DNA from 4 places in the Halomonas sp. A29 genome. Region 1 is predicted to be linked to each of the others. Evidence: predicted binding sites of a transcription regulator. Region 1 holds the regulator's gene; each other region holds the start of a gene.

Region 1 (2,188 bases):
AGGCGGCAATGCGTCCAGTCGAGGCGTTCGCATCAGCTTGCCTTGGCCGGCTGCATGGCGGGAGGCGGCGGCAGAGGAGCGTTCATGGCAGCCACCACCACGGGTCGCAGGCGCCGTATCAAATCGCGTACAGAGACATGCTCGTGGTAATCCTTCTCGGCAATGTCACGCAGCGCATCGAGACCGGACAGCGTGAAGATCACCGTACCGAGGACGAAGTGCAGGCGCCAGAACCGCTCGGCATCGGGTAGCTCGGGGGTGGCGCGTCGCACTAGGTCGGTAAAGCGGGTGAAGACACTGCCGTACTCCTCCTGGATATGACGCCGCAGGTGCCCCTGGGCCTGGCTGTAGGCCAGCCCCAGCAACTTCATGAAGACCTTGAGGCTGTGCTTCTCGGCAGGCACCTCGAGCACGGTGCGTGCCATGGTTTCCAGCAGCTCCTCCAGCGGAATGATGCCACCGGCGTGACGCGCCTCGAGCTCATCCAGGGCATGGTGGAAGCGCACCGTGAAGGGATCGAGATAGCGCGAGAAGACCGCCTGGATCAGCGCCTTCTTCGAGCCGAAGTGATAGTTGACCGCGGCGAGATTGACGCGAGCCTTGCTGGTGATGGTGCGCAGCGAGGTTTCGGCGAAGCCGCGTTCGGCGAACAGCACCTCGGCAGTGTCGAGGATGCGCGTGACGGTATCGGTCTGGGCCATGATCACTTTCCACTGGAAACAACTGTTTTAAACATAACAAAAGTCTACGTCATTACGCATTATCGCTCAACGTATGGAAAACCGAGAGCGTTTTAAACGACCTAAGCAAGAGAGCCGCCCCCAAACATCACCTTTTACTGTATGGGCTTCCATGCTGTATACTTGACCAATACGGCAGTCACGCCATTGGAGTTAGCCATGACACGCCCTCTCACCTCGCGCCAGCAGAACGTTTATGACTTCATCGTCAAGACCATGAACGAACTCGGCTACCCGCCTACCCGTGCAGAAATCGCCCGCGCGCTGGGCTTCCGTTCGCCCAATGCCGCGGAAGAACATCTGCGCGCACTGGAACGCAAGGGCGTGATACGAGTGATTCGGGGCACCTCGCGCGGTATCCGCCTGCCGGCCCAGGAAGCCGACAGCACCGTCAGCGAGCCGGGCAACGAGGGGCTGCCCATCATTGGTGAAGTCGCCGCCGGTAGCCCCGTCCTTGCCGCCGAGCACATCGACCGCTATTGCCCCCTGCCCCCGGACTTCTTCACCCCGCGCGCCGATTACCTGCTCAAGGTTCGCGGCCTGTCGATGAAGGATGCCGGCATTCTCGAAGGCGACCTGCTGGCCGTGCACCGCACTGATCGCGTACGCGACGGCCAGATCGTGGTGGCACGCCTGGACGACGAGGTCACGGTCAAGCGCTTCCACCGCCAGGGGCATCACGTAGTGCTGGAGGCCGAGAACGCCGACTTTGCGCCTATCGAAGTGGATCTGCGCCACCAGGCGCTGGAGATCGAGGGCATCGGAGTGGGAGTTATACGCGGCGGCAGCGGCCAAGCTTTGGGTTGATCGCTTCCTGGCCTCGACCATACGGCGTTGGGGCTCTCCTCGGAATGCTCATTGACTTCAGTCAACTCCGCTTCCTCGTCGAGCTCCGCCTGGTCTGGTCATTGCCCAGAAAGCGCTCCAGCTGAGCGGAACAACGCACCAATGAACCGCAAGATTCTGCATGCCGATTGCGATTGCTTCTACGCCGCGGTGGAGATGCGTGACAACCCGGCGCTGCGGGAGGTGCCGCTGGCGATCGGTGGCAGCGCCGAGGGGCGCGGCGTCATCTCCACCTGTAATTACCCTGCCCGCGCCTACGGCATCCATTCCGCCATGCCTACGGCGCGGGCGCTGCGCCTGTGCCCACACCTCACCCTCCTCCCCGGCGACTTCGATCGCTACCGCGAAGCCTCGCGGCAGCTGCTTGAGATCTTTCACGAACTGACGCCGCTGGTGGAGCCGCTCTCGCTGGACGAGGCGTTTCTCGACGTCACCGCCGTGACCCGCTTCTCGGGCAGCGCCACCTGGATGGCGCGCTGGCTGAAGGAAGAGAGCCTCAAGCGTGTGGGGATCACCGTCTCGGTAGGCGCTGCTCCGTCGAAATTCCTGGCAAAGATTGCCAGCGACTGGGAGAAGCCGGACGGCCTTACCGTCATTGCCCC
Region 2 (2,188 bases), on a different contig from region 1:
AACCCAAGGTTCTCGGTATACCAATTTTGGGTGGATAAGCTGGGCTGTCAGCAACCCAAGAAGGGTGAGAGAGAAATCATCTTTGCCTGTGCCTGTAATGCCCTTCAGGGAGCGTCGAGCAGAGTTAGGCGACCGCGCAGGCGAGCTTCAAGCGGTGTCAGGTCTACGTCGGCATCGCTCGGCCAGCCCACGGTGAGTGCGACACCATCGCTGGCGTAGTCGGCCGCATCGACCGGTACATCGTGGCTTTCCAGCCAGGCACGTGCTTCGGCTTCGCCAGCGAAGTCGACCTTGAGCCTGAGCGCGGTGCGCTCGACCACTTCCCGGCGCGGCAATTCCTCGAGCCCCCGCGCCACGGCCTGGGCGTAGGCGCGAGCCAGGCCGCCGGTGCCGAGCTTGGTGCCGCCGAAGTAGCGCGTCACCACGCAACCTACCTGGCCCAGCCTGGCGCCCTCGAGCACCTGGAACATGGGACGCCCCGCGGTACCACCGGGTTCGCCGTCGTCGGAGAAGCCGATGGCGTTCTGCTCGCCAGGCGGGCCGGCGATGTAGGTGCTGCAGTGGTGGCTGGCATTGGGGTGAGCGCGGCGAGCTTCGGCCAGCAGGCGCTCGAAGGCCGCCACGTCGGGCGCATGGCAGAGCCAGACGATGAAGCGGCTCTTTTCCACTTCGGTGACGCTCTCCCGCCAACGGTCGGGTGGCAGGTCGGGCACCGGATAACGCATCAGTGGGTCATCTCGTGCCGCTCTTGCTGGCGCACCACGCCCATCACCATGCCGAGTACCTCGATGTCGCTGTTCTTGAGGTAGATGGGCGCCATATTCTCGTTGGCCGGCTGCAGGCGAACGCCGCTCTTCTCGATGTAGAGCTTCTTCAGCGTGACTTCCTGCTGGTTGATCAGCACTACGGCAGTCTCGCCGTTCTCGGCGCTCTCCTGGCGCTCGATGATGATCACGTCGCCGTCGAAGATGTTGCAGTCGATCATCGAGTCGCCGCGCACGCGCAGGGCGTAGGTGTTGCGACGAACCATGCAGGCGGGGGCGCGGACGCTGCCGCCGCTGGGGCAGGCTTCGATGGGCAGGCCCGCCGAAACGTCCCCCAGCAAGGGAACCTCGGTGAGGTCGGTGGCGTCGACACTGGCCCAGGAGTCGGCGATGGGCAGATTCGGACGTCGGTACAGGTACTGCATGGAAGGCGTTGGCATTGGCGTTCCCCCTCTTTGCGACCCTGTTGAAATGTACAGGTGTCTTGCATCATACCAAGCGGTCGGCGAGTGGCAAGTATTGCTGATATATCTTTGCCTTGACCTGAGGCAAGGGTGGCGCCGTGACGCACCCGGTTTGCTAGCGGCTAAAAGCCATTCAGTGTAGCATTTCCGTCGAATTTACCCTTTCCTGGAGAGTGCCGTTGAGCCTGCGTCTGCAAGCGCAAAGCCTGGCCTGCGAACGTGATGACCGCTGGCTGTTCCGGGGTTTGAACCTGGATATCCAAGCGGGCGAGATCGTCCGTGTGGAGGGCCCCAACGGCAGTGGCAAGACCACTCTGCTGAAGATCCTCTCCGGCCAGTTGGCCGACTACGAGGGCGAGCTGTTCTGGAATGAACAGCCGATGCGCGAGGCCCGCGAATCGTTCCTGGCAAACCTGCTCTACATGGGGCATGCGCCAGGCGTGAAAGCTGCACTGACGCCGCTGGAGAATCTCACCTGGTATCAAGCGCTGGCCGGTCATCCCGGGGGCGAGGCGGCGCGCTTCAAGGCGCTGGAGGATGTCGGCCTGGTCGGCTTCGAAGACGTGCCGGCCGGGCAGCTCTCCGCCGGGCAGCAGCGACGGGTGGCGCTGGCGCGTCTCACGCTCACGCCGCGTCCGCTGTGGGTACTGGACGAGCCCTTTACCGCGATCGACCGCGACGGCGTCGCAGCGCTGGAGCGTCGTCTGGTCGAACATGCCCGCCGTGGCGGATGCGTGCTGGTCACCACTCACCACGAACTGACGCCATGCGCCGAGCTGCGTCGCGTCCGCCTTGGCGGGGGAGGGGACGATGCCGGTATCTGACGGTGCACTGACCGAGGAGGTTGCGGTGGTTCGCGAGGAACCTCGCGGCGGCCTTGCTGTCGCAGTGTGGGCAACGCTGAAACGAGACCTGGTATTGCTGCTGCGGCGTCGCAGCGAGGTGCTGAACCCCCTGGTG
Region 3 (2,188 bases), on a different contig from region 1:
GACCTCGCCTTCCTGCTCGGCCCCGGCCAGGGTCGTGGCGATCAGGGTGCGCTCGATGCCGCGCCGTTCAAGCTCGGCGCGCACCTTGAGCGGCCCCTGGCCGCGCGCTACGCGCGAGCGCAGGAAGCTCTCGGCAAAGCGCACGTCGGACTGCAACCCTTCGACAGTCAGTTCATCGAGGCAGGCGTCGACCGCCTCGGCGGGATGCCCCCGGAGAGAGAGCCGCTGCTCCAGCTCGGCGCGGGAATACTCGCGCCGTGCCAGCAGGCGGATGGCGTCGTCCCGCGGGGACGACGCACGCTCGGTGCCGGACGGTGCAGGCATGGCTTAGAGCAGGTCGTCCTCGCGCTCGGCCTCGGCGGCGACCGGCTCTTCGACCTCTTCCTTCGGGGTCGGGGCCGCGAGCAGCTGGGCACGAATCTGGCTCTCGATCTCCTCCATCACCGCCGGGTTGTCCTCGAGGAACTGGGCGGCGTTGGCCTTGCCCTGGCCGATCTTGTTGCCCTTGTAGCTGTACCAGGCACCCGCCTTGTCGACCAGGTTGCACTGCACGCCCAGGTCGATTACCTCCCCGGCATGGTAGATACCCTTGCCGTAGAGGATCTGGAACTCGGCCTGGCGGAACGGCGGCGCCACCTTGTTCTTCACCACCTTGACGCGGGTCTCGTTGCCGGTCACCTCGTCACCCTGCTTCACCGAGCCGGTACGCCGGATGTCCAGGCGCACGCTGGCGTAGAACTTGAGTGCGTTGCCACCGGTGGTGGTCTCGGGGCTGCCGAACATCACGCCGATCTTCATGCGGATCTGGTTGATGAACACCACCAGGCAGTTGGCGTTCTTGATGTGGCCGGTGATCTTGCGCAGCGCCTGGGACATCAGGCGTGCCTGCAGGCCGACATGGGAATCGCCCATCTCGCCTTCGATCTCGGCCCGCGGGGTGAGTGCCGCCACCGAGTCGATGATGATCACGTCGACACCGCCGGAGCGTACCAGCATGTCGCAGATTTCCAGCGCCTGCTCGCCGGTGTCCGGCTGCGAGACCAGCAGGTCATCGAGGTTGACGCCGAGCTTCTCGGCGTAGCTCGGGTCGAGCGCATGCTCGGCGTCGATGAAGGCGCAGGTCTTGCCCTGTTTCTGGGCCTCGGCGATCACCGACAGGGTCAGGGTGGTCTTGCCCGAGGACTCCGGCCCGAAGATCTCCACCACCCGGCCGAAGGGCAGGCCGCCGATACCGAGCGCGATGTCGAGCCCCAGCGAACCGGTGGAGACCGACGGCATCACCACCCGCGGCGCATCGCCCAGGCGCATCACGGTACCCTTGCCGAACTGGCGCTCGATCTGGGAAAGGGCGGCATTCAATGCCTTGGAACGATTTTCATCCTGTGCCATGAGGCTCTCCTCGCAGAACACGCTGACGCTTGCAGGTGCAAAATGGATGGCGGGCTGCCGATGGGGAGCTCGCCTGGACACTGTATGGTTGGACAGTAGTATGACGAAAAATTCGCCGCGCGACTAGCCACCCGACGAATACGAGCGCCTAGCCGGCTTCGAGATAGCGAATCAGCCCGACGATGGCCTCGCGTACCGCCCGTTCGCGCACCGCACGACGGTCTCCGGGAAACTGGAAACGCTCGGCCTGCTGGCTCGCTTCGCTGCCCCAGGCCAGCCACACGGTGCCCACCGGTTTCTCCGGCGTCCCACCATCGGGCCCGGCCACGCCACTGATCGCCACGCCGAGATTGGCCCCGCTGTCGCGGCAGGCGCCCGCCACCATGGCCTCCACCACCGCCTGACTGACGGCGCCGTGCTGGGCGATCAACGCCTCGGGAACGCCAAGCAGGCGCGCCTTGGCGGCATTGGAGTAGGTGACGTAGCCGGTCTCGAAGTAGTCCGAGCTGCCGGCTACCGAGGTGATTGCACTGGCCACCCCGCCGCCGGTACACGACTCGGCGGCAGTGACGTTCACGCCGCGCTCGCGGCAGCGCCGCCCGAGACGTTCGGCGAGCGTGGCGAGGTCGAGGTTGGCCAGGCTGGAAGCGCTATGAGGCATGGTATCGCTCCTTGTTCGAGAGGACCGGCGACAGGCGCCGGCCGCTTGTCCTGCAACTGCCTGCTACCATAGCGCATCCTTCCCCTCGGTACAGGCAGGGTGATAAACGACCCGCGCTTCAATCGCAGCCAACGGAAG
Region 4 (2,188 bases), on a different contig from region 1:
GTCGAATGGCCGCGTAGCTCCCAGACGACACGCTCAAGTACGACCGAAAAGGACCCACGGATCCACTTGGGATCGGCCTGTCGCAGTTGCCAGGCCGTCTCGATACCCATCAGTTGCAACCGCTCGGCTGTTCGCCGGGCTACGCCCCACAGGTCAGAAACCGGCAGTTGCTCAAGCACCTGGCAGGTTACGTCACTATCGGCCTCGAGCAGGCACACGCCTTCGTAGCCCAGCTCACGCTTGGTCAAGCGGTTGGCCAGCTTGGCCAGCACCCGAGTGGGGGCCAGGCCCACGCCGGCCGGGATACCCGTCCAACGCTGCACTGTCTCACGCAGTCGCTGGCAATGGGCTTCCAGCGCCCCAGGCTCAAAGCCGGAAAAGTGCACGAAACTCTCATCGATCGAATAGAGCTCCACCACTGGGGAGAATTCAGCGAGCACTTGGTTCACCCGGCGTGAGACATCGCCGTAGAGGGCGTAGTTGCTGGAAAGCAGCACGGACTGGCGGCGGATAGCCGGGGGCAACTGATGCAATGGCGCCCCCATGGCCACGCCTAGCGCCTTGAGCTCCCGTGAGCGCGCCACCACGCAGCCATCGTTATTGGAGAGTACACCTACCGGCAGCCCTTCCAGACGCGGATCGAAGGCCCGCTCACAGCTGACGTAGAAGCTATCGCCATCGACCAAGGCGATCATGGCAAGGCCCCCGGCAAGGCATGAACGACATGGGTCACCACGCCCCACACATGGCATTCGCGCCCTTCCAATGGAATCGGCGCAAAGCTTGGGTTGCTGGCCAGCAGTACGGTGCGCCCGCGCTGGTGGGCCAGCCGCTTGACGGTGAGCTCACCATCCACCGCTATCACGATCACCCGTCCGGGCAACGGCTCCAGACTGCGGTCCACCACCAGCAAGTCGCCATCGTGGATACCGTCACCTCGCATCGAATCTCCTTCGGCGCGCACGAAATAGGTGGATGCTGGACGCCGCACGACATATTCGTGCAGGTTGAGGTCGCCATCCAGATGATCGTCGGCAGGGCTGGGGAAACCGGCCCGCACCCGGCAGCCCAGCAAGGGCTGGGCTTGCAGACCGGCTCCCGTGGTGGCACTGCAGACGGCGCGCAAGAAGGAGAAAGGGGCAAGCTCCATGGGGCCTCCAAACAAATACTGTAATCATATACAGTATTCGACATGGATCCGTCCCTTGGCAAGCGCTTCGCGAACGGAAAACGCCGACCATCCACAGTTGAAGGTAGCGGCCTAGCGTTCCACGCTAGAGGGAGAGGCTTTCCAGGGAAGGAAACGGCATGGACGACCTTGCCAGCGACTTTCTGGCCGATAATACCGTTCTCATGGAGCTTGCCGTGGCATTGCTGCTGGGTGCGCTGATCGGCATCGAGCGCGGCTGGGTTGCGCGCGAGCGGAAGTGGGGCGAGCGTGTGGCCGGGGTGCGCACCCATGCCTTGGTGGGCCTGTTCGGTGGCATAGCGGCCCTGCTCGCGGAAGTGCTGACGCCCTGGGCCTTTCCACTGATTTTCCTGGCCGTGGCAATCATCGCCCTGGTCGGCTACCGCGCTCGCATGGAGCAGAGCCGCGACTACAGCATCACCGGCCTGATCGGACTGCTGCTGACGTTCTGCTTCGGCTCCCTGGCGGTGGCGGTGAACATCGCCCTGGCCACGACCTGTGCAGTGGTCACGGCGCTGATCCTCGACAACAAGCGCGAGATCCATGGCCTGCTCAACAAGCTGCAGGCCAACGAGCTCGACGCCGGTCTCAAGCTGCTGCTGATCAGCGTCGTGATGCTGCCGCTACTGCCCAACGAAGACATGGGCCCTGGCGGCGTACTCAACCCCTACGAGATCTGGTGGCTGGTGGTATTGATCGCCTCGATCTCTTTCATCGGCTATTTTGCCGTGCGCCTCGGCGGCACCGAAAAAGGCATTCTGTTCACCGGACTGTTCGCCGGGCTCACCTCCTCCACCGCCCTGACCCTGCAGTACGCCCGCCAGGCACGCCGCGAACCGCAGCTCGCCCCGATGCTCGCCGCCGGCATCCTGCTGGCCTGCGGCACCATGCTGCCGCGCCTCTTGCTCTATGCCGCTCTGCTCGGCCCCACGTTGCTGCCGCAACTGGCGGCACCGGTCGCGACCATGGGCGTGACGCTATACCTGCCGGCGCTGTGGC

Evidence for each region. The regulator LexA, encoded in region 1, represses DNA repair genes until DNA is damaged. The targets are predictions, from matches to a motif close to TACTGTNTANNTANACAGTA.
Region 2: a site for LexA is predicted at 1,226-1,245, ahead of SPH52_RS02560 (LexA family protein). Genes of this name have one in related genera too.
Region 3: a site for LexA is predicted at 1,468-1,487, ahead of recA (recombinase RecA). Genes of this name have one in related genera too.
Region 4: a site for LexA is predicted at 1,167-1,186, ahead of SPH52_RS00825 (LexA family protein). Genes of this name have one in related genera too.

The regions. Positions count from the first base shown of each region.
Region 1 is NZ_JAXQPR010000010.1:78,730-80,917, forward strand. It holds gene SPH52_RS18580 (L,D-transpeptidase family protein) at 1-33, opposite strand, end outside; gene SPH52_RS18585 (TetR/AcrR family transcriptional regulator) at 33-701, opposite strand; gene lexA (transcriptional repressor LexA) at 900-1,547, shown strand; gene dinB (DNA polymerase IV) at 1,689-2,188, shown strand, end outside.
Region 2 is NZ_JAXQPR010000001.1:524,321-526,508, reverse strand. It holds gene SPH52_RS02565 (IMPACT family protein) at 105-725, opposite strand; gene SPH52_RS02560 (LexA family protein) at 725-1,204, opposite strand; gene ccmA (cytochrome c biogenesis heme-transporting ATPase CcmA) at 1,408-2,052, shown strand; gene ccmB (heme exporter protein CcmB) at 2,039-2,188, shown strand, end outside.
Region 3 is NZ_JAXQPR010000001.1:548,504-550,691, forward strand. It holds gene SPH52_RS02690 (regulatory protein RecX) at 1-324, opposite strand, end outside; gene recA (recombinase RecA) at 328-1,389, opposite strand; gene SPH52_RS02700 (CinA family protein) at 1,538-2,050, opposite strand.
Region 4 is NZ_JAXQPR010000001.1:170,186-172,373, forward strand. It holds gene SPH52_RS00820 (Y-family DNA polymerase) at 1-695, opposite strand, end outside; gene SPH52_RS00825 (LexA family protein) at 692-1,150, opposite strand; gene SPH52_RS00830 (MgtC/SapB family protein) at 1,309-2,188, shown strand, end outside.